DNA from 2 places in the Stenotrophomonas sp. CFBP8980 genome. Region 1 is predicted to be linked to the other one. Evidence: predicted binding sites of a transcription regulator. Region 1 holds the regulator's gene; the other holds the start of a gene.
The links. Region 1 encodes FliA, which starts transcription of late flagellar genes. Its sites were predicted from a motif close to TAAAGTTTNNCNNNCNNNGGCCGATAA; they were not measured.
Positions count from the first base shown of each region.

Region 2: the regulator FliA is predicted to act here: its motif matches at 6,546-6,572, upstream of SOM47_RS12365 (methyl-accepting chemotaxis protein).

Region 1 covers NZ_JAXCXF010000012.1:3,904-15,914, forward strand. The annotation lists gene fliR (flagellar biosynthetic protein FliR) at 1-787, shown strand, start outside; gene flhB (flagellar biosynthesis protein FlhB) at 848-1,993, shown strand; gene flhA (flagellar biosynthesis protein FlhA) at 1,990-4,092, shown strand; gene flhF (flagellar biosynthesis GTPase FlhF) at 4,242-6,062, shown strand; gene SOM47_RS17395 (MinD/ParA family ATP-binding protein) at 6,049-6,936, shown strand; gene SOM47_RS17400 (RNA polymerase sigma factor FliA) at 6,933-7,676, shown strand; gene cheY (chemotaxis response regulator CheY) at 7,698-8,090, shown strand; gene SOM47_RS17410 (protein phosphatase CheZ) at 8,090-8,728, shown strand; gene SOM47_RS17415 (chemotaxis protein CheA) at 8,731-10,575, shown strand; gene SOM47_RS17420 (flagellar motor protein) at 10,652-11,392, shown strand; gene motD (flagellar motor protein MotD) at 11,394-12,011, shown strand, end outside.
Region 2 covers NZ_JAXCXF010000005.1:129,882-141,892, reverse strand. The annotation lists gene SOM47_RS12390 (bifunctional acetate--CoA ligase family protein/GNAT family N-acetyltransferase) at 1-266, shown strand, start outside; gene SOM47_RS12385 (alpha/beta fold hydrolase) at 374-1,075, shown strand; gene dkgB (2,5-didehydrogluconate reductase DkgB) at 1,125-1,928, opposite strand; gene SOM47_RS12375 (MFS transporter) at 2,023-3,237, opposite strand; gene SOM47_RS12370 (LysR substrate-binding domain-containing protein) at 3,344-4,246, shown strand; gene SOM47_RS12365 (methyl-accepting chemotaxis protein) at 4,418-6,514, opposite strand; gene SOM47_RS12360 (hypothetical protein) at 6,870-9,575, shown strand; gene SOM47_RS12355 (aldo/keto reductase) at 9,609-10,559, opposite strand; gene SOM47_RS12350 (class I SAM-dependent methyltransferase) at 10,728-11,594, shown strand; gene SOM47_RS12345 (hypothetical protein) at 11,623-11,922, opposite strand.

The DNA.
Region 1 (12,011 bases):
TCCGGCTACCCAGATGGCATCGGACGGCCTGCAGGCGTTCGGGATGATCGGCGACACGCTGTGGACCCTGCTGCGGCTCGGCGCGATGATCATGGCGATGCCGTTGATCGGCACGCGCGCGGTGCCGTCACGGATCAAGCTGCTGCTGTCGGCCACGCTGGCGATCGCACTGGCGCCGATCCTACCGCCGGTCCCCAACTGGGTCGGCTTCGATGCCGCCACCGTGCTGACCATCTTCCGCGAGCTGGTCATCGGCATCACCATCGGCTTCATGCTGCGGCTGGTGTTCGAGGCCGGTGCGCTGGCCGGCGAGCTCATTGCCCAAGGCACCGGACTGTCTTTCGCGCAGATGGCCGACCCCATGCGCGGCGGCAGCTCGGGCGTGATCGGGCAGTGGTTCTACCTGATGTTCGGCCTGCTGTTCTTCACCGCCAATGGCCACCTGGCACTGATTTCGCTGCTGGTGGACAGCTATCGCGCGCTGCCCATCGGCACCACCCTGCCCGATCCTGCCGCGCTGGTCGGCATCGCGCCTACCTTCCTGCTGACCGTGCTGCGCGGCGGCGTGGGATTGGCGCTGCCGTTGATCGTGGCGATGCTGGCGGTGAACCTGGCCTTCGGTGCACTGGCCCGTGCCGCACCCGCGCTCAACCCGATCCAGCTCGGCCTGCCGGTGTCGCTGCTGCTGGGGCTGGCGCTGCTGGCGGTATTGGCCGGCGAAATGGGCCCGCCGGTGCAGCGCCTGTTCGATGCCGCCTTCGAGGCAGCCGGCGCGGTGGTGCGCTGAGTCGCGGCCTGCAGGCATGGATCTTGCAGCCAGGCGGTGATCCCCTGAGACCTGCGCGCGATGTCCGAGAACGAAGACGGCGGCGAAAAGACCGAACAACCAACAGAAAAACGCCTGCGCGAGGCCCGCGAACAAGGCAACACGCCGCGCTCGCGCGAGCTGGCCACCGCTGCGGTGTTCGGTGGCGGCGTGCTGGCGGTGATGGCTACCGGCGGCAGCCTGGCGGCCGGCGCCATCGACTGGATGAAGCAGGCGCTGAAGCCGGACCTGGCCCTGCGCCAGCACCCGATGGAGCTGTTCGGGCATGTCGGCGACCTGTTCCTGCGGCTGCTGCTGGTGACCGCCCCGCTGTTGATCGTCTGCGTGCTGGCCAGCTTCCTCGCCCCGGTGGTGATGGGCGGCCTGCGCTGGTCGGCCAAGGCGATGATGCCGGACTTCACCCGGTTGAACCCGGCCTCCGGCCTCAAGCGGCTGTACGGCCCGGAAGCCATCGCCGAGTTCACCAAGTCGCTGCTGCGCGTGGCCTTCGTCGGCGTGGGCGCCGGCATCGTGATGTGGGGCGGCATGGACCTGTTGCGCGGCCTGCTGCACCTGCCGCTGGAGAGCGCCATCGTGCGCGGCCTGGGCTTCACCCTGAAGCTGCTGCTGGGCACGGCGGTGGCGATGCTGCTGCTGGCGGCCATCGACGCGCCGTACCAGCGCTGGAACTGGATGCGCAAGCTGAAGATGACCCGCGAAGAGCTGCGCCGGGAAATGAAGGAGAGCGAAGGCAGCCCGGAAGTGAAGGGACGCATCCGCCAGATGCAGCACCAGATGGCCAACCGCCGGATGATGGAAGCGGTGCCCACCGCCGACGTGGTGCTGGTCAACCCGACCCACTACGCGGTGGCATTGAAGTACGAAGGCGGCAAGATGGGCGCGCCCACCGTGGTGGCCCTGGGCGTGGATGAAACCGCCCTGCATATCCGCAAGATCGCCGAAGGCAACAAGGTGGCCATCGTCTCCGCGCCGCCGTTGGCACGCGCCTTGTATAGGGAAGGGGAACTCGGAAAGGAAATCCCCGTGAGACTGTATTCGGCCGTTGCCCAGGTGCTGTCCTATGTCTACCAGCTGCGCAACTGGCGCGGCGGCCCGATGCCGGCCCAGCCCTACGTGGACGTGGCCGAACATCCGCCCGGCACGCCGCTTGACGGAGCGGGCCGATGAGCGCGCAGGCCGGCGGCCTCAACACCCGCAGCGTGCTGGCGATGATCCGCCAGGGCCTTGGCGCGCCGTTGATCGTCATGGCCCTGCTGGCGATGGTGGTGGTGCCCCTGGCCGCGCCGGTGCTGGATGCGCTGTTCACCTTCAACATCGCCATTTCGATGATGGTGCTGCTGGCGGTGGTGTACGTGAAGCGGCCGCTGGACTTCACCATCTTCCCGATCGTGCTGCTGGTCACCACCATGCTGCGGCTGGCGCTGAACGTGGCCTCCACCCGGGTGATCCTGCTCAACGGCCAGAACGGCCACGAAGCCGCCGGCAAGGTGATCGCCGCCTTCGGTGAGTTCGTCATCGGCGGCAACTACGCGGTGGGCATCGTGGTGTTCGCGATCCTGACCATCATCAATTTCGTGGTGATCACCAAGGGTGCCGGACGCGTATCCGAAGTGACCGCGCGCTTCATCCTCGATGCGATGCCCGGCAAGCAGATGGCCATCGATGCCGACCTCAATGCCGGATTGTTGACGCGCGAGGAAGCCAAGCTGCGCCGCGAGGAAGTGCGCGAGGAAGCGGACTTCTACGGCGCGATGGACGGTGCCAGCAAGTTCATCCGCGGCGATGCGATCGCCGGCATCCTGATCCTCTTCATCAACCTGATCGGCGGCCTGGCCGTGGGCATGCTCCAGCACAGCATGGCCTTCGGCGATGCCGCCGCCACCTACACCCTGCTGTCCATCGGTGACGGCCTGGTGGCGCAGCTGCCGGCCCTGCTGGTGTCCAGCGCGGTGGCGATGCTGGTCACCCGCGCCTCGCGCTCGCAGGACATGAGCCAGGCCATGATGGGCCAGGTGTTCGGCCAGTACCGCGCGCTGGCGATCACCGCCGGCATCATCGGCGTGGTCGGCCTGGTGCCGGGCATGCCCAACGTCGCCTTCCTGACGCTGGCCGCGATCCTCGGCTTCCTGGCCTGGAAAGCCTGGAAGAAAAGCCAGGCGGCGCTGGACCCGGCGACCACTGCATCGGCTGCCCCGCCGATGGATGCGCTCGGTCGTCCGGCGGCCCCGGCACCGACGGCCGAACTGACCTGGGACGAGCTGCGCCCGGTCGATCCGCTGGGACTGGAAGTCGGCTACCGGTTGATCCCGCTGGTGGATGCCGCCCAAGGGGGTGAACTGATGGCGCGCATCAAGGGCGTGCGCCGCAAGCTGACCCAGGACATCGGCTTCCTGATTCCTTCCGTACACATCCGCGACAACCTGGAACTGCCCGCCACCGCTTACCGGCTGCTGATCCACGGCGTGCCGGTGGCCACCGCCGAAATCCATCCGGACCGAGAGCTTGCGCTGGATCCGGGCAGCGCGCTGGGCCAGTTGGACGGCATCGCCGGCAAGGATCCCGCCTTCGGGCTGGATGCCACCTGGATCCAGCCACACCAACGCGCCCACGCTGAAACGATGGGCTACACCGTGGTCGATCCGGCCACCGTGGTCGCCACCCATCTTTCGCACCTGATCCGCGAACACGCCCCGGAACTGCTGGGACACGAAGAAGTACAGCAGCTGCTGGCCAACCTGGCCAAGAGCGCACCCAAACTGGTGGAAGACCTGACCCCCAAGGCGCTGCCGCTGTCGATCGTGGTGCGCGTGCTGCAGAACCTGCTGGTCGAACGCATCCCGGTGCGCCAGCTGCGCAAGATCGCCGAAGCGCTGGTGGAGACGGCGCCGTCCAGCCAGGACCCGGCCGCGCTCACCGCGGCGGTACGCAACACGCTGGGCCGTTTCATCGTGCAGGAGATCGCCGGGATGTCCGCCGAGCTGCCGGTGTTCACCCTCAACCCACAATTGGAACGCGTCTTGCAGGAGTCCACGCAGGGCAACGGCGCTGCGCTGGAACCCGGACTCGCCGAACGGCTGCACCAGAGCCTTGCCGACTGTGTCAGCAAGCAGGAAGCCCGCAGCGAGCCCGCCGTGGTGCTGGTACCCGGCCCGGTCCGTGCCGCGTTGGCACGACTGGTCCGCCACAGTGTTCCTGCGCTGTCGGTGCTGGCCTACAGCGAAGTCCCGGAGGACAAGCGCTTGAAGCTGGTAGGCACCATCAGCTGAGACGCGGTTCCACCCGGTGGCGGAAAGCCGGCAGCAGCGCCATTGCAACGTCTTGAACCACCCATTACCGAAGGGGACCCCGCACCGTGCTGACCACCGACCACCCGCGATCCCCTGCCCCTGAAACGAATCCGTCCCGGTACCCCAGCATGAAAATCAAACGATTCGTCGCCGCCGACATGCGCTCGGCCATGAACCTGGTACGCAAGGAACACGGCCCCGATGCGGTGATCCTGTCCAACCGGCGGATCGAAGAAGGCGTGGAAATCGTGGCCGCCGCGCACTACGACGAAAGCGTGGTGCAGCGTGCACTGGAAACCGCACGCAAGGACAGCGCACCGGCACCTGCGCCGGCACCCCGCCCGCGCACCGCGGCCGACGCGATGATTGCGGCGATGACCCGCCGCCGCACCCCGGAACAGGACGTCGAGCCGGTTGCGGCCACCACCTCGGCCGTCGCCGCGCTGGCGCGTGCTGCGGTCGGCGCCACCGGCCGCACCCTCAACAGCGCTGATGAAGGCGTGCCGCGTCGTGGCAGCGAAGGCTTCGCTGCCACCCTGGCGCGTGCCGCCGGTGGCCTCGCCCGATTCCCGTCGCCGCCCGCCGTCAACGAACCGTCGCTGCCCGAGCAGATCTTCGCCCCCTTCGTGCAGCCGCCGGCCGACGCGCCGCGGGTATCGCCCAGCCGCCCTGCCGCTGCGCTGCCGCGCGCCTGGGTGGAGGACGAAACCTTCGATGTCGCAGTGCCGGCAGTAGCCGTTGAACCGCGCGTTCCGGCGCCGGTTCTGCGCGCACCGGCGGTGCTGCCGCCGCCGCTGCCGATGGCCTTCGCCGCACAGGTGCCGGAGCTGACCGAGGCCGGTAGCGCCGAGCCATGCTCGGCGGAATCTACCCGTCCACGGCCCGCTTCGCTCGCCGACCAGGGGTCGGCGCTACCCCTGGCCGTCAGCGCCGAGCCCCGCTCAGCGGAATCCGCATCCGTTCCCGCCCTCCAGTTGGCCGAAATCGTGCCGCCGGCGCCGCCGGTGGTTGCGCCGCCTACTCTCACCGTCATCGCCCGCGACGACGAAGAGATGCGCCACCTGCGCAATGAAGTGGCCGGCATGCGCCAGGTCATCGAACGCGAGATGCACCGCTTCACCGATGAACGCCTGCGCGGCAACCCGGTGCGTGCCACCGCGCTGGACCTGATGGACGAATACGGCTTCGACGCCGGGATCGCCCGCGACGTGGTGCTGCAGATCCCGCTGGATACCGAAGCCCACCGCGGCCGCGGCCTGATGCTGGGCCTGCTGTCGCGCAAGCTGCCGATTTCCCCGGTCGACCCGCTGGAAGCCGGCGGCGTGATCGCGCTGGTCGGCCCCACCGGCGCCGGCAAGACCACCACCATCGCCAAGCTGGCCTCGCGCTTTGCAGAAGCCCACGCCCCGCGCGACGTCGCGCTGGTCACCACCGATACCGCCCGCATCGGCGCCCGCGAGCAGCTGTACGGCTTCGGCCGCCAGCTCGGAATCGCCGTGCACGAAGCCAACAGCGGCACCGACCTGGACCAGCTGCTTGAGCGCTTGAAGGACTACAAGCTGGTGCTGATCGATACCGCCGGCGTCGGCCCGCGCGACCGCACCCTGGCCTCGCAGCTGCAGTGGCTGCGCGCCGCCCCCCAGGTCAGCACCCTGCTGGTGCTGCCGGCCAACACCAGTTTCGGCGACATGGACGAAGTGGTGCGCCGCTTCAGTGCCGCCAACCTGCAGGGCGTGGTGCTGAGCAAGCTGGATGAAACCGGCCGCTTCGGCACCGCGCTGTCGGTGGCCGTCGACCACCGCCTGCCGATCACCTGGGTGACCGACGGCCAGGACGTTCCCGAAGACCTGCACCGGGCCAGTGCAGCCAATCTTGTACTTCGCCTTGAAGATTTGCGCCGCGCGGCCGATATGCCCTGCAACCCGGAGTTGAACCATGCCGTCGCGTGAATACGCCAAGCTGACCACCGCCTTTCCGTTGTCGGCCACCCGCAGCCAGCCGCTGGGCCCGGTCCGCACCATCGCCGTCACCGGCGGCAAGGGCGGCGTGGGCAAAACGAACGTTTCGGCCAACATGGCCGTGGCGCTCGCGGGCATGGGCAAACGCACGCTGCTGCTGGACGCCGACCTGGGCCTGGCCAACATCGACGTGATCCTGGGCCTGAAGCCGGAGTTCACCCTGGCCGACCTGATCGCCGGGCGCTGCACGCTGGAAGAGGTGATCATCGAAGGCCCCAACGGCGTGCTGGTGGTACCGGCCGCGTCCGGTCGCCGGCACATGGCCGAACTGGCCCCGGCCGAACATGTCGGCCTGGTCAATGTGTTCTCCGAACTGGAGCGCGACCTGGATGTCATGGTGGTAGACACCGCCGCCGGCATCACCGATGGCGTGCTGACGTTCTGCCAGGCTGCCCAGGACACCGTGGTGGTGGTCTGTGACGAGCCGGCGTCGATCACCGATGCCTACGCCCTGATCAAGGTGTTGTCGCGCGAACGCGGCGTGGACCGGATCCAGGTGGTGGCCAACATGGTGCGCGACTCCAACGAAGGCCGCGTGCTGTACGAAAAGCTGAGCCGGGTCTGCGAAAAGTTCCTCGCCGATGTTTCGCTGAACTACCTCGGCTGCGTGCCGCAGGACGACTGGCTGCGCCTTTCGGTGCAGCGCCAGCAGCCGGTGGTGAAAGCCTACCCGTCCAGCCCCTCGGCGCTGGCGATCAACGAGATCGCCCGCCGTACCGCACGCTGGCAGGCGCCCACCGAGCCGCGCGGCGGCGTGGAGTTCTTCCTAGAACGCATCCTCAAGCAGCGCGGGGTGGTGGCATGAAAGGCGCAGCGCAGTACCGCGAAGTACAGCGCACCGCGGCCACCGAATGCATCAACCAGCATTCGGACCTGGTGCGGCGCATCGCCCATCACCTGGCCGCCCGGCTGCCGGCCAGCGTGGAGGTCGATGACCTGATCCAGGCCGGCATGATGGGGCTGATCGAAGCCTCGCGCAGCTATGATGCCGACCAGGGCGCATCGTTCGAAACCTATGCCTCGATCCGCATCCGCGGCTCGATGATCGACGAAATCCGCCGTGGTGACTGGGTACCGCGATCGGTGCATCGCCGTGCGCGTGACGCCGCCGCGACCATCCGCCGGCTGGAACAGGCCAGCGGCCGCGCTGCATCAGCCACCGAAGTTGCTGCGGCGATGGACATCCCGCTGCCGGACTACCTTCGGCTGATGGAAGATGCCTCGCGCGGCCAGGTGCTGAGCCTGGAGTCACGGATCGAGGACCAGGGCGAGCTGGACACCATTGCCCAGGGCGGTCCGACCCCGCAGCAGGTACTAGAACGCAGCCAGTTCGGAAGCGAACTGGGCAAGGCCATCGGCCACCTGCCCGAGCGTGAGCAGCTGGTGCTGTCGCTGTATTACGAACAGGAACTCAACCTTAAAGAGATCGGCGCAGTGCTCGGCGTGAGCGAGTCGCGGGTCTGCCAGATCCATGGCCAGGCGGTATTGCGCCTGCGTGGCCGACTGAAAACCTTCGAGGCCGTTGACGCGGGCCTGGAAGCGTAAGTACCCAAGAGGAATCAAGCTTTGAACAAGAACATGCGCATCCTGATCGTCGACGACTTTTCGACCATGCGTCGCATCGTCAAGAACCTGCTCGGCGACCTCGGCTTCACCAACACCGCCGAAGCTGAAGATGGGCATGCCGCACTGGCGATGCTGCAGAGCCAGTCGTTCGATTTCGTGGTGACCGACTGGAACATGCCGGTGATGACCGGTATCGAGCTGCTCAAGGCGATCCGGGCAGATGCACGCCTGAAGACCCTGCCGGTGCTGATGGTCACCGCCGAAGCCAAGCGCGAACAGATCATCGAAGCGGCCCAGGCCGGCGTCAACGGTTACATCATCAAGCCGTTCACTGCACTGACCCTGCAGGAAAAGCTCGGCAAGATCTTCGAACGCCTGGCGGCGAGCGCCTGATGGCCGCTGTCATGGATGCAGCGATGGACAAGGCCTGGCTGGTACAGCGGCTGCAGGAAGCGCTTGCCGCGCTGGAAGCGGGCGATGAAACCGGCTGGCGCGTGCAGATCGATGCCCTCGCCGCCGCACGTACCCAGCCCATGATGGCCGGCCTGTCACGGCTGGCGCGCGAGCTGGGCCAGGCACTGGGCGAACTGCCCACCGTCACCACCGATGCCGGTGAGCTGGACGACGCCTGCGCCCGCCTGGATCACGTGGTGACGATGACCGAACAGGCCACCCACCGCACCCTGGACCTGACTGAAGAATGCCGTGCACTCACCGCACGCCTGGGGGAAGAGGCCTTGCCGCTGCTGGAGCAGCAGCAGGCGCTGGAGCGCATCCGCCACAACCTGACCGAGATCGCCCTGACCCAGAGCTACCAGGACCTGACCGGGCAGATCATCCGCCGCGTGGTCGGCATCGTGCGCCGCGTGCATGAAGGCTTCGGGGCACTGGGCCTGCCGCCGGAACTGCAGGCGCAGCGCCAGCAGGGCCGTCATGAGCCGGCACTGGCCGGTCCTGCGGTGCACGGCGTGGACCGCCATGCGGTGTCCCAGCACGATGCCGACGACCTGCTGTCCGACCTGGGGCTCTGAAGATGAGTGGAATCGCCGACGACATCGCTGCCGACTTCATCATCGAGGCGCAGGAAATCCTTGATCGTCTCGGCGAGCAGCTGGTCACCCTGGAACAGGACCCGCAGGACAGCCCGCAGCTCAATGCGGTGTTCCGCGGTTACCATACGCTGAAAGGCGGCGCAGGCTTCCTTGGCATCACCGCCATGGTCGAACTGTGCCACGCCGCGGAAGAAACCCTCGGCCTGGTGCGTGCCGGCCAGGCCACGCTGCAGCCGCACCATTTCGATGCCGGCCAGCAGTCGCTGGACTACCTGCAGGCGATGCTGGATTCGGTTTCGGCCGGCGAAGAGCCCGGCCATGCGCCACCGGAGCTGATCGCCCAGTTCGATGTCGGCGCGGCTCCGGCCAGCACGTCCGCGGCTGCAAGCGGCGATCCATCGCTGATCAGCGATGACGAATTCGAAGCCCTGCTTGACCAGCTGCATGGTGGCGGCGCACCGACCGCGGTGGCACCCAAGGCCGCCGATGCGATGATCAGCGAAGACGAGTTCGAAGCCCTGCTCGACCAGCTGCACGGCGGTGCCGTGCCCGGCGCCCAGGCCGTTTCTCCGGTGACTCCTGCGCCCGTTCCCGCCAAGCCCGCCCCGCCCGCCGCCCGTGCACCGGCAGCCAGTGCCGCCGCCCCGCCCAAGCCGGCCAAGCCGCTGGCCGAAGCCGAGCAGACCGTGCGCGTGGACACCAAGCGGCTGGACGCCATCGTCAACCTGATCGGCGAGCTGGTGCTCTCACGCAACCGGCTCAAGACGCTGCGCGCGCGTCTGCGTGATGAAGAACTCGACCGCGCCGTCTCCACCCTGGACATCGCCACCGCGCGGCTGCAGTCGGCGGTGATGCGTACCCGCATGCAGCCGGTGGGCAAGGTGTTCTCACGCTTCCCCAAGGTCGCCCGCGACGTCGCCCGCTCGCTGAGCAAGGAAGTCGAACTGGAGCTGGTCGGCGCGGAAACCGAGCTGGACCGGAACCTGGTGGAAGCACTGGCCGACCCGCTGGTGCACCTGGTGCGCAATGCCATCGACCACGGCGTGGAAATGCCGGACCTGCGCGAAGCCCAGGGCAAGCCGCGCAGCGGCCACGTGCGGCTTTCAGCGCAGCAGGAAGGCGACTATGTCAGCATTGAAGTACAGGATGACGGCGCCGGCATCGATCCGGAAAAGCTGCGCGCCAAGGCCCGCGAGAAGGGTCTGATCGATCCTGAAGCCGCTGCCCGCCTGAGCAGCGAAGAATGCCTGCACCTGGTGTTCCTCCCCGGCTTCTCCACCAAGGCCCAGGTCACCGACATTTCCGGTCGCGGCGTTGGCATGGACGTGGTGCAGTCGCGCATCCGCGAACTGAGTGGGCAGATCCAGATCCAGTCCGAGCTGGGCCGTGGCAGCCGCTTCATGATCCGCGTACCGCTCACCCTGGCGATCCTGCCGACCCTGCTGGTGCAAGCCGGCGAGGATGTCTACGCCTTGCCGCTGGCCCGCGTGCTGGAGGTGCTGCATGCACCGGCCACCTCGCTGGGCTGGTTCGATGGCCGTGCGGTGCTCGACCGTCGCTCGCACACCCTGGCCCTGGTGGACCTGCGCCAGTGGCTGGACGTGGAGCCGATGCAGTCCAATCTGCTGACCATCGTGGTGCTGCAGGCGGGCGAAGCACGCTTCGGGCTGGTCGTGGACCAGGTGCGCGGCCGCGAAGAAGTGGTCATCAAGCCCTTGCCGAAGGCGCTGCGCGGACTGCGCGGCTATGCCGGCGCCACCCTGATCGGCGACGGTCGGATGGCGCTGATCCTCGATGTCGACGGGCTTCGCAGCCCGCACGACTGATCAAAAACTGTGACGTCGGTCGGCACGCTGCCGGCCGCCAGCTCAAGTCACACCGCTACGGGCCGATAACCGATCCATGGACAGACTCAGCCTCATAGGACTCTTCCTCGCCTTGGCATCACTGGTCGGGGGCAGCATCCTCAAGGGCGCTGGCCTGGCGTCGCTGTGGTCGCCGGCTGCGTTCGTGATCGTGATCGTGGGAACCCTCGCATCGATCCTGCTGCATACCGCCCCGGCGGTGTTCAAGCATGCCTTCACCATCGTGCGCTGGGTGATCCGCCCGCCGCAGAGCGATCGCCGCCAACTGATCACCCAGATCGTGGAATGGAGCAACATCGCCCGCCGCCAGGGCCTGCTCGGCCTGGAGGCACAGGTCGAAGCGCAGTCTGATCCGTTCCTGCGCAAGGGGCTGCAGCTTCTGGTGGACGGGGTCGAGCCGGAGACCATCCGGCACATGCTGGAGATCGAACTCAGCAGTCAGGAGCACAAGGACCTGGCCGCCTCCAAGGTATTCGAGGCCATGGGCATCTATGCGCCGACCCTGGGCATCATCGGCGCGGTGCTGGGGCTGATCGCGGTGATGAAGAACCTGGCCGATCCGAGCAAGCTCGGCCACGGTATCGCCGCGGCCTTCACCGCCACCATCTACGGCATCGCCTCGGCCAACCTGTTGTTCCTGCCGGTGTCGGCCAAGCTCAAGAGCGTGATCGCGCACACCACCCGAGACCGCGAAATGGCCATCGAAGGCCTGATCTCGATCGCGCTGGGCGAGAACCCGCGCAACATCGAATCCAACCTGAGCGGATTCCTGCACTGACATGGCCCGCCGCAAGCACCACGAAGAGCATGCCAACCATGAGGCCTGGGCGATTCCGTACGCCGACCTGATGACGCTGCTGCTTGCCTTCTTCGTGGTGATGTATGCGATCTCATCGGTCAACGAAGGCAAGTACCGCGTGGTCGCCGCCGCGCTGAGCACCGCCTTCGGTTCGGCCCCGCGCACCCTCAACCCCGTGCAGGTCGGCAGCAACCAGGTCAAGGGCGGCGGCTGGGATGCGCCATCGGTGATCAACGCCGGCAGCCGCGTCGGTCCCTCAGCCCCTGCGCCGGCCAACGATCCCTCCTTGCTGCCGGCGATGGCATCGCAGATGCGCTCACCGGTGTCCTTCCGTGACCAGGAACAGCTGAAGCAGGCCGAGCGCCAGCTCGACGCGATCGCCGACCGGCTCACCGCCACGCTGGCGCCGCTGATCGACCGCGGCATGATCACCGTGCGCCGTACCGAGCTGTGGATCGAGGTGGAGATCAACAGCGATATCCTGTTCCCGACCGGTGCCTCGGTGCTGGACGTGCAGGCGCGTGACACCCTGTCCACGCTGGCCGGGGTGCTGCGCGACGTGCCCAACAGCGTGCGCGTGGAAGGCCACACCGACAAC
Region 2 (12,011 bases), on a different contig from region 1:
CCGACTACCATCGCGGCGAGTACGGCATCCTGATCCGTTCGGACCTGAAGGGCCACGGCATCGGCTGGCGGCTGATGACGATCATGATCGAGTACGCGAAATGGCTGGGGCTGGACGTGGTGGAAGGGCAGGTACTGCGCGAGAACAGCACGATGATCGCGATGTGCCAGAGCCTGGGCTTCAGCACCCGGTTGGATCCGGATGATTCGACGGTGATGATGGTGAGCCTGCCGGTGCAGCAGGTGGCCGCGCAGCTGCTGGAATGATCCCGCCGCGCTTGGTAGTGACGGCCGCTGGCCGTCAGGCTTGAGCCCTGCCGCTGCGCTCGCCGGGCATGGCTCGGCGCTACCTGTCGCCCTCTTACAATGGCAGCATGAAAGAACGCATTCCCCTGCTGCTGCTTCCCGGCCTGCTCAACGATGCCGAGTTGTGGCGCGGCCAACTGGCCGACCTGGCCGATATCGCCGATCCGACCGTCGGTGACCTTACCGCTGGCGACACGATGCAGGCGGTGGCCGATGCCGTGCTGGCGCAGGCGCCGCCCCGCTTCGCGCTGGCCGGTTTCTCACTGGGCGGCTTCGTGGCCCAGCAGATCCTGCGCACCGCACCGCAGCGCGTGCTGCGGCTGGCCCTGATCGATACCTCCATCCACGCCGATTCGCCGCAGCGTGCCGCACAGCGCGCCACGCAGATCGCCAGCGTCCGGCTGCCCGGCCGGTTCCACGGCTTCGGCGACACGCTGATGCGCAGTTATATCGACGCTTCGCGGTTGGACGATCACGAACTGGTACAGCGCGTGCGCGAGATGACCGCACGGCTCGGTGCCGAGGTGTTCCTGCGGCAAAGTGGACTGGACCGCGAGGATGGCCATGCGGTACTTGCGGCCTACCGCGACCCGATGCTGATCGTCTGCGGTGAGAACGATCGCATCACGCCGCTGCCGATAAGCCAGGAGATGCAGGCGCTGGCGCCGCACGCCATGCTGGTGGTGGTGCCCGACTGCGGGCACCTGTCACCGATGGAAAAGCCGGCAGAGGTCAGTGCGGCGATGCGCGGATGGTTGTTGAGGGATTGATCCTGCGGCGGCACTCCGCCGAGCATGGCTCGGCGCTACCCCGGGTCCGTCAATCCCAGGCGGGGGCGATGCCGTCCGGGTTGGCCAGTCGATGGCCGCGATCGAGCGTGGCGATCTGGGCGAGGTCTTCGTCGGTCAGGCGCAGGCGGGCCGCTTCCAGGTTGCTGGCCAGGTTCTCGCGCCGGGTGGAAGAGGGAATGACCGCCAAGCCCTGCTGCAGTGCCCAGGCCAGCGCGACCTGCGCCGGGGTGGCCTGGTGGCGGCCGGCGATCGCCTGGATCACCGGATCCTTGATCACCTCGCCGTAGGCCAGGCTCATGTACGCGGTGATGTGGATGCCCTGTTCCTGCAGGAACGGCACCAGCAGGCGGTTCTGCAGGTACGGATGGATCTCCACCTGGTTGGTGGCGATTTCAGTCGCGCCCAGGATGCCGATCGCGCGGCGGGTCTGGGCGATGGTGAAGTTGGAGATGCCGATCTCGCGCGTAAGACCCTGCGCCTTGGCCTCGGCCAAGGCCGACAGGTACTCCTCCATCGGCACCGCATCATCCGGCGACGGCCAGTGGATCAGGGTCAGCTCGACGCGGTCGGTGCGCAGTTTCTCCAGGCTGCCCTGCAGGCTGGCCAGCAGCGCATCGCGCTTGAATTCGCTGATCCAGATCTTGGTGGTGAGATGGATGTCATCGCGTGGCACGCCGGATTCGGCGATCGCCTTGCCGACCTCGGCTTCGTTGCCGTAGATCTGCGCGGTATCGATGGCGCGGTAGCCGACGTCGAGCGCGTTGCGTACCGAATCGATCACCGCCTGTTCTTTCAGGCGGAACGTACCAAGGCCAAAAGCAGGAACGGTCATGGGGATACTCCAGTGGGGGACGGACAGAGGGTAGGGCAGGGAACGTATGCATGCGGGCAACGCGGCGTGGCGACCCCGTGCGCCAGCGGAGGCATCAATGCGCCGCCACGCTGATGCCTTCGGCGCGGTCGTCGATGCCATCGCGGCGGTCCAGCCGGCCACTCAGCGCGGTAAGGGCGAAGGCACCCACCACCACCAGCGCGCCCAGCCATGGGGTGTGCATCAGGCCGATGTGTTCGACCACCAGCCCACCCAGCGAGGCGCCGAGGGCGATGCCGATGTTGAACGCGGCGATGTTCAGTCCCGATGCCACGTCCGTTGCCTGCGGTGCATGGCGCTGCGCCTGCTTGACCACATAGACCTGCAGGCCGGGTACGTTGCCGAAGGCCACCGCGCCCAGCGCCAGCACCGTCAGCAGCACCAGCCAGGTGTTGTAGGCGGTAAAGGTCAGCACCAGCAGCACCAGCGCCAGCAGCGCGAAGATCCGCTTCAGTGCGGGGATCGGCCCGAGCCGGTCGGCCAGGCGGCCGCCCCACACGTTGCCGAACGCCACCGAGATGCCATATACCAGCAGCATGCCGCTGACCGCATTGGCGGACAAACCGGTGACCTCCTGCAGGATCGGCGCAAGGTAGGTGAAGGACAGGAAGGTGCCGCCGTAGCCCAGCGCGGTCATCGCATACACCATCAACAGCCGCGGCTGCGCCAGCACGCCGAGCTGCTGGCGGAAGGTGGCCGGCGCGCTCTGCGCCAGGTTGCGCGGTACGAAGGCCAGGCTGCCCAGCAGCGCCACCACGCCCAGCCCGGACACCGCCAGGAAGGTTGCGCGCCAGCCCAGGTGCTGGCCGATGAAGGTGCCCAGCGGCACGCCGGTCACCAGCGCGACGGTCAGGCCGGTGAACATGATGGCGATCGCGCTGGCGGCCTTTTCCTTCGGCACCACCGAGGTGGCGATGATCGAACCAATGGAGAAGAACACGCCATGGGCCAGGCCGGTCAGGATCCGTGCGACGATCAGCGCGTTGTAGCCAGGGGCCAGGAAGGCGACCAGGTTGCCGATGGTGAACACCAGCATCAGCGCCACCAGCAGGGTCTTGCGCGGCACGCGCCCGGTCAGCGCGGTCAGCACCGGTGCGCCCACCGCCACGGCAAGGGCGTACAGGGAGACCAGCAGGCCAGCGGAGGGCAGGCTGACCTGCAGGTCGGCGGCGATGGTGGGAAGCAGCCCGACGATGACGAACTCTGTGGTGCCGATGGCGAAGGCACCGAGGGTCAACGCCAACAGGGCGAGAGGAATGCCACGGGTCATGACAGGGTCCGGCAGGAAAGGAAGGAGCGCAGTCTGCGCCGCTGACCTTTGCTGAAAAACCAGCCTTCACGCCAATCACTCTTGCCTGGTGGTCAATAATGCAGCCATGAAAATCACCCTGGACGAAATGCAGGCGCTGCTGGCCGTCATCGACAGCGGCACCATCAGCGCGGCGGCCGAACAACTGGGCCAGACCCCCTCAGGGGTCAGCCGGGCCCTGGGCCGGCTGGAAGAAAAGCTGGGCACCACGCTGCTGACCCGCACCACCCGCCGCCTGCACCTGACTGCCGAAGGCGAGGCGTTCGTCCGCCAGGCGCGGCAGATCGTGGAGGCAGTGGAGACCGCGGAAGAACAGATGGCGCTGCGTCGTCAACGCCCGGCCGGTCGCCTGCGCGTCGATGCGGCGATGCCGTTCGTGCTGCATGTGATCGCCCCGCTGGTGGCGCGCTATCGGCAGCAGTTCCCGGAGGTGGCGCTGGAAGTGAACAGCTCCGAGCGCTACATCGACCTGCTGGAGCGGCGCACCGACCTGGCCATCCGCATCGGTCCGCTGGCCGATTCCACCCTGCATGCACGCCTGCTGGGCCGCTGCCGCCTGCAGCTGGTGGCCAGCCCGGACTACCTGCGCCAGCACGGTACGCCGGACGGCATCGCTGCCTTGTCGGCGCACACGCTGCTGAGCTTCAATGAGCCCGAATCGCTTAACCGCTGGCCGCTGCCCGGTGACGACGACGGGCAGCTGCGGATACACCCGGACATCGCGGCGTCCAGCGGCGAAACCCTGCGCCGGCTGGCAGTGGAAGGGGTGGGCATCACCTGCCTGTCCGATTTCCTGACCCACGGTGACCGGGCCAGCGGTGCGCTGGTGCCGGTGCTGGCTGCGCAGACCCTGGATGTCTACCAGCCGATCCACGCGGTGTACTACCGCAACACGGCCGTGTCGGCGCGCGTGCGTTCCTTCGTGGATGTGTTGGCCGAAGGCATGCAGCGCGAGCCTTTCGTGGTGTAGGCCGGATCGTGACGACCCGCGGTCGTCACCCACCAACAGCAGCAGCCGTCACTACCGGAGCAGGTAGCGCCGAGCCATGCTCGGCGAGCGCAGCGGCAGAACGCAACGCGTGACGACCAACGGTCGTCACCCACCGATAGCAGCGGTCGTCACCCACCACGGGGCAGGCCTTCAGGCCAGGGTGAACACGCCCACAGATTCGACCAAGCGGGCGGCCTGCTGTTCCATGCTGCGCGCGGCAGCAGAGGCTTCTTCCACCAGCGCGGCATTCTGCTGGGTGGCGCCATCCATCTGCACCACGGTCTGGTTGACCTGTTCGATGCCTGCGCTCTGTTCCTGCGAAGCGGCGGAGATCTCGGCCATGATGTCGGTCACGCGCTGCACCGAGGCAACGATCTCGCCCATCGTGCTGCCCGCCTGACGTACCAGCGCGGAGCCATCGGCCACCTTCTCCACCGATTCATCGATCAGCCCCTTGATCTCCTTTGCAGCCGCCGCCGAACGCTGTGCGAGCGTGCGCACTTCACTGGCCACCACGGCGAAGCCGCGGCCCTGGTCGCCTGCGCGCGCGGCTTCCACGGCCGCGTTCAGGGCCAGGATGTTGGTCTGGAAGGCGATGCCGTCGATCACCGTGATGATGTCGGCGATGCGCCGCGAAGACGTTTCGATACCGCCCATTGTCGCCACCACCTGGCGCACCACCTCGCCGCCCTGCGATGCCACGCTCGCCGCGCTGTGGGCCAGGTCGTTGGCGGTGCGTGCATGCTCTGCGTTCTGGCGCACGGTGGAGGTAAGCTCCTCCATCGAAGCGGCGGTTTCTTCCAGGTTGGCGGCCTGCTGTTCGGTGCGCTGGGACAGGTCGCTGTTGCCGCTGGCGATCTCCATCGCGGCTTCGCGGACGCCGCCGGCCACCTGCTTGATGTCGGCGACGATCGTCGCCAGTTGCGCCGCCGTGGTATTGGCGTCGCCGGCGATACGCGCGAACACGCCATGGAATTCACCTTCCATGCGCGCACGCAGGTCGCCATCGGCGATCGCGCGCAGCATGCTCGACACTTGTGCCAGGTTGCCGTCGGTGACCTGCATCAACCGGTTGAGGCCACCTACCATGTCAGCGAAGTCGAACTGGAAGCGTGCCACGTCGCCGCGACGACTGAAATCACCGGCAGCCGCAGCAGCTGCAAGCTGCTTGATCTCGGCGTTGATCGCACCAAGGTTGGCCTTGGCGGCATCCAGCGCATCGGTGATGACGCGCTTCTCGCCCGGCAGGCGGTCCATGTCTTCGGAAAGATCACCGACTGCGTAACGGCCCATGACGGCGATGGCACGCATCTTCACCTGTATGTGCGCTGCGACCAAGGCATTGCAGTCGGCCACCATCCGCCCGTAGGCACCGGGGAAGGCATCGGCGTCCATGCGGTGGCTGATCTGACCCGCTTCGTGGGTGCGGGCCATCTCCGCCTGTGCCGCCAGCACACCGCGCAGCGTTCCCTGCACGTCCTGCATGGCCTTGGCCAGGCGGCCGATCTCATCCCGCCCTTGCACCTGCACGCGGTACTCCAGGTCGCCGGCGGCCACGGCGCGCGCAGCGGCTTCCACCGCCACCACCGGCCGCACGACAGCGCGGCGCAGCCACCATGACAGCGCAAGCAACAGCAGCACGGCGGTGATGACCGTCACTACGGCACTGGTCACCAGCAGTTCGCGTGCATGGCTTGAGCGGCGCGAGATGGCCGCATCCGCGACCTGCGCGGTATGCGCGGCCAGGCCATCCAGCGCCTGGGCCAGCGGGCGGTCGCGTCCGCGCACCGGCGCATCGCCGGCGGCCGGGTCGTAACCCGATGCGATATAGGCCTGCAGCGCAGTCTGGTAGTCACGCTGCAGCGCGGCCTGGTCGGTCATGAACGCTGCGACCAGCTCACGCGTCCGGCCATCCTCGGCACGGCCGACCCTGGCAGCCAGTTCCGCTACCTTGCGTCCCTCTTCGGTCAAGGCGGCTGCGTGCTTTTCGCGCAGCGCATCATCGGCGCCCCGCAGCAGCAGGTTCTTCCACTCCTGCACCTGCAGGCGGAACTCCCGTTGCAGCTGTTCGGCATCGCGGCTGACCGCATAGGACGCCGGCATCGCCGCACCCAGGTCGAACCAGGCCGACGCCAGGCCGGCCAAGGCGCTGGCCACCAGCAACAGCACGCCGAGCGAGGTGGCGCCGATGAGTTTGAACTGGATGCCACGAGCAGGTGGGGGAGAAGCGGGCGAGGCGTTCCGCATGAGCGCATGGTTCCGGGAAGGGGAGACTTCCTTATCGGGTGCGTCCTTCAATGCTTAAGTGCGAAGCGCGTCACGGTTATCGTTCCATTCAACGACGTGAAAGCTGTGTGATTCCCGCTATTGGCCAACATTGGAACGATGCGCAGCGTATGGGCTCGCCATGCAAGATATTCGAAAGTGCGCGTAGAACGGCCTCCGCACACTAAAGTCAGGTTCTTCCACGCCTCGTCCCATCCGCCCGCCGCTGCCATTGCGTGCAACGCAGCAGCCTCTCCCTTGCCACGATGACGCCTCTCCATCACCTTTCCGCAGCCGCAGCCGCAGCCGCCTTTGGTGGGAACGGGGCTGGCAGGACATGATTGCCGCGGCCGTGCCGGCGTCCGACCCGACAACGTCGACGGCGTGCGGCACGCCCGGTTCCTTGAACGTGGCCCGCATGCTGGCCGACTTCGTGTCGCCATTGCTGCCCGGCAACCTGCGTCCGCTAGTTCGCAACCGGCCGCTGCCGTCGCCCTGCGAGCCTGGGGCGGGGCGCAGGCGGCCTCTCGTCCGTGAAGCCGGCGCGATCATCGATGGCGCATGCTGCGAGATGATCGGCTGGGGGGCCGCGATCGGCTTCTCGCGGCTGCTGGCCGTGGCTGAGCAGGTATCGCCGGGCCTCTCCTTTCCATGGACCACATGGCAGTGTTTCTGCGCCCTGTCCGATGCGGCGCGTGGCAACCTGCTGTGTGCCCTGCAGGGACTGCCGCTTGGTGCAGTGCTGCCGGCCGCGCTGCGTCAAGCAGTGGGGCGGGCGCTCCAGGGCGTGGTTCCCTCCGGCCTTGGCAGCGTCCGCGGGCACCAGGATCTGGTCATCGGGATCGCATGCTGCGCGGTGCTGTACGAGCTGGCCCGGCAGCGGCCGGTGGAAGCCGTGGGTTCGGCCGCCGGTCGAGCGCTGCTGCATCGGTTGCGCCAGTTGCGTGCCGTGCTCAACATCGCAGGTGGTCTGCAGCACCCCGCTGTCCCTACAACCACCGGCGATCGCGCGTTGGCGGCGGTGCCGCAGCCTGCGGTCCTGCGACCAATCCATTGCAGCCGGTTGGGGACGTGGAAGGGTCGGGATGACGAGGCGCAGCTGCGCCTGCCGATGAGCGGTAGCTGGCTGCTTCCCGGTGCCCTCGCCAAGTCAGGCAAGGGCAAGGCCGGGCCACCCGGGAAGCCGCCGCCGCCCAAGCCCGTGTCAGGGAAAGGGGGGCGCCGGCCCACGTTGGCCAAGCCTGCCTCACCTGTCCAGCGCGCCCGCCCGGCGAAGGGCGTTGTAGCCGGTGTAGGGGCCGCCGCGGGTGGCAGCGGTGGCGGTGCCGAATCCGGTGCGGCGGCGGGGTCGGCTTCGGCCTCGGCCTCGGCTGCTGCAAGCAGCAGCGCGGGCGGCGCGGCTGCAGGCGATGCGAACAAGGAGGTGTTGTTCGCGGTGATGCCGGCTAAGGCCGAAAAACCACCCACTGCTCCGCTCTTCGGCGGCCAGGCCTCCCTCAGGCCGCCGTCGCCGCCGTCGCCGTCGCCGTCGCCAGGAACGGCCAAGGTGGGGCGCGCATCGCACGGCGGCACCGTGCTGCATGTATCGCCCATGCCCACCGCACGCCTGTTTCCGTCCTGCGTTCGTTTCCATCATGTCGGCGAGGCAGCCAGGCAGGTGAAGAAGGCACGATTCGACGTGCCCACGCCGCGGTTCTGCGTCCACTACCGGGCGCGTCCTCTCTTCGAGTCCCAGTTCGACACAGCTACCGATCCCGTAGCACGCCAGGACGACTGGATCGTCGGGTTGCCGATCCGCGAGCGCTATGCGAACCCGCTGCGCCAGGCCGAAATCAGGAAATACAGCGGGCTCGGCCAATTGGACAGGCAGGCGCCGCAGGCTCCGGTCGTCCTGGGCGACGACGAAATCCATGTGGTGGCCAGTATCTCGGTGGTGCCCGACCACGCCTTGCAGCGACATCGGCCTAGCGTGGCGCAGCTGCTTGAACCGGACACCTTCCGACTTCTCGAGCATATCCAGCTGGACGGTCTCCGAAGGTTGTTCCTGGCCTACGTCGTCCGCGCTTGCGCGCAAGCCATGCCCCCCGTCCACGCTGGACTGCTTGAAATCGAGCAAGGTCCCCAGGGGTTGCTCATCCACGACCCCGGCTCCGGTTTCACCTTGCAGGACGACAGCCTGGCGAACCTGGTGATCGGCATCGAGCGGGTCTCCGGCTTGCGCTTCCATCCGGATGCGGATGCGCTGACGGCGATGGATGCGGGAGGCGACGCGGTCCCTGTCGGGCTGCCGGCGTCATTGAGTCTGTTCGTCCGCAAGGAAGCGATGGCGAGCGCCAGCCCCTGCAGCGCCAAGACACGTCTGCAGCGCAGGTCGCAGTTCTTCGAACCGATAACGTTCGGCCGCCCGGCTGCTGGCCATCGCTTGTTGCGCAACTGCTTCAGTGTGGTGGACGCCATGATCATCGCAGTGGATGCGGAGGGACTGCTGCATACGCTGGTATTCACACCCTCAGATGCTGATGCAGGCGTAGTCAGGCTCAACGCCCAGCGCGGCGTCGGACGCGAATTCCTGCACACGCTGGGATTGCAGCCGGGCCAGCCCTGTACGCTGAAGGAAGTGGGCGTTGTGCTGCGGGCACATGGACTCAGCGAAGTACGTGGCGATGCTGCGGCGCACCGGTCCGGCAGCGGCTTCCAGGTGTACCGCAGCGATGGCGCGACCGGGCAGTCGGTGGATCCGCCCGCCGAGCAGCCGGCAGGATTGCCGCCGGGACAGGACGTCGAGGTAATCGAGCATCCGGTGCCGTCCACCTTCCGCCTCCACGGTGACCGCATCCAGTACGTTGACCACGAAGCCGGATCCGGCGTGCTGTTGCTGAGCCGACAAGGCCCCGCTCCTTTCCGTTGGTTGCTTGCAGCTGACAACCCCCCGGCTGCGCTGCTGTTCGCACGCAGCAATGGCATCCAGCCCGGGATGCCCTATACGCCGGAAGAGCTGACCTGGCTGTTATACGGCAATGGCTTCGTGCAGCAAGCCCACTGAGGACAGCCCGTCGTGCGGGTGCAGGCAGTGCGGCTAGGCGCTGGCTTCGTCCAGCTCGGCAATGTCCTGCGCCGACAGCGCCAACGTCGCCGCTGCCAGGATCTCGCGCAGCTGCTCGACGCTGGTGGCGCTGACGATCGGCGCGGTGATCGAAGGACGCGCGACCAGCCAGGCCAGCGCAACCTGGGGCGCGGTCGCGGCATGCTTGCCGGCAATGTCATCCAGTGCCCCGAGGATGCGGTGGCCGCGCGGGTTGAGGTACTTCGCCACCACGGCCTGGCCCCGTGCGGGGCTCCTAACCGCGTCCTCGCTGCGGCGGTACTTCCCGCTCAGGAAACCACTGGCCAGCGAGTAATAGCTGATCACGCCAAGCTGCTCTCGCTGCACCAAGGCCTCCAGGCCGGCCTCATAAGCGGAACGGTCGTAGAGGTTGTATTCCGGCTGCAGCGTTTCATACCGCGGCAGCCGGTAGTCGGCCGATATTTTCAGCGCGTCAGCCAGCCGCTCGGCACTGTAATTGGAGGCCCCGATGGCGCGGACCTTGCCCTGTTCGACCAGCCGCGCGAAGGCCCCCAGCGTCGTTTCCAGCGGCGTGGATTCGTCATCCTCATGCGCCTGGTAGAGGTCGATGACGTCGGTCTGCAGGCGACGCAACGAGCCTTCCACCGCTGCGGTGATGTTGTCTGCCGACAGGCCGGGCTGTTCCGACCACTTCGCCACCTTGGTGGCCAGGACCACCTTGTCGCGTTTGCCGCTACGTGCGAACCATCTGCCGATCAGGGTCTCCGATTCACCGCCCTGGTTGCCCGGGACCCACGCCGAATAGGCATCGGCGGTATCGACCAGGTTGAAGCCGGCATCGACAAAGGCGTCGAGCAGGGCGAAGGTGGTTTTCTCGTCCGCACTCCAGCCGAAGACATTGCCACCGAAGGCGATGGGATGCACCTGCAGGCCTGAACGGCCGAGTTCGCGGGTTGCTGTCATGCGGAGTCTCCTTGTATAGCCATGCCAGCAGCATAAGGGGAGGGAGATGACGCTGCTGCGGCACCGGCCGCAAAACTGTGTTCCGGAGCGCCACGCGGCGCTAACGCTTTGTGAACACCGAAGCGGTGCGGGCTGCTAGTCTGCGCCCACCATCCAAGGGAGCCCGCCATGAAGAACCTGCTCACTGTGTCTGCCTGTTGCCTCGCCGTGGCAGCGGCGCTGTCCGCATCGCCGCTGTATGCCCGCTCGCCGGTGGCCGCCAGCGCGGCGTCGCAGGTACAGGTCAGCCCGGCGATCGAGGCGGCGATCAAGTCCGCAAACCGCGACCCGGCCAATGTCACCCGCGACGGCTTCCGTCATCCGGCACAGACGCTCTCGTTCTTCAAGCTGACCCCGACCAGCACGGTCATCGAGATCACTCCCGGCAATGGCTGGTATTCGGAAATCCTGGCACCGCTGGTGCGCCAGCAGGGCCACTACATTGCCGCGGTGGTGGATCCGGCGTCCGTGCCGGAAGGGCGTGGGCGCGATTACCAGCAGCGCAGCCGCGATGGCCTGCAGAAGAAGTTCGCCGCCTCGCCCGCGCAGTTCGACAAGGCCGAACAAGTGGCCTACGACCCCGCTGCGCCGGTATTCGGCAAGCCCGCTTCGGCCGATGTGGTGCTGACTTTCCGCAATGTGCACAACTGGCGCAAGTCCGGCCAGGCGCCGGGCATGTTCAAGGGCTTTTACGACGTGCTGAAGCCGGGCGGCGTGCTGGGCGTGGTCGAACATCGCGCCAAGGCCGATGTCGGCGACGACGACGGGTCCGGCTATGTCGGCGAGCAGCAGGTGATCGCGATGGCCGAAGCGGCCGGGTTCACACTGGATGGCAGCAGTGAAGTCAACGCCAATCCGCGTGATACCAAGGATCATCCCAACGGCGTGTGGACGCTGCCGCCGTCCAACAACCACGACGCGGCCGATGCGGCGAAGTACAGGGCCATCGGCGAAAGTGACCGGATGACGCTGCGCTTCATCAAGGCGGCACGCTGATCCCTTTCGCACGGGGGGTCTGCTGCGGTCAGCGGGGCGCCCCGGCGTCTTCCGCTGGCTGTTTCGGGGCCTGGGAGAGTGCGCTCCGCAGTAAGACGACGGGATGCGTGTCTGAGTTGTCCGGGTCCGGAAGAACGGTGTTGAACAACACGGTGACATAGCCGGTGGCGGCCAGCTCGGCGGGAGGGCCTGTCAACGGCAGCTGGGCGATGAATCCGCGCGCCGCACTGTTGGGAGTACGCCGTGCCAGGGTGGGCTGGCCGAGCGCGTCCGCATGGCGGATCACCCATTCGCCGAAGGCCACCAGACGACCCTGCGCAGAGGGCATGGCGACGTGACCTCAGCGACCATGGGCCTCATCGCGGTGGCGCGTATCAGGTTTGTGTAATGCGCATCCCGTGCCTCGGCGACGCCGCT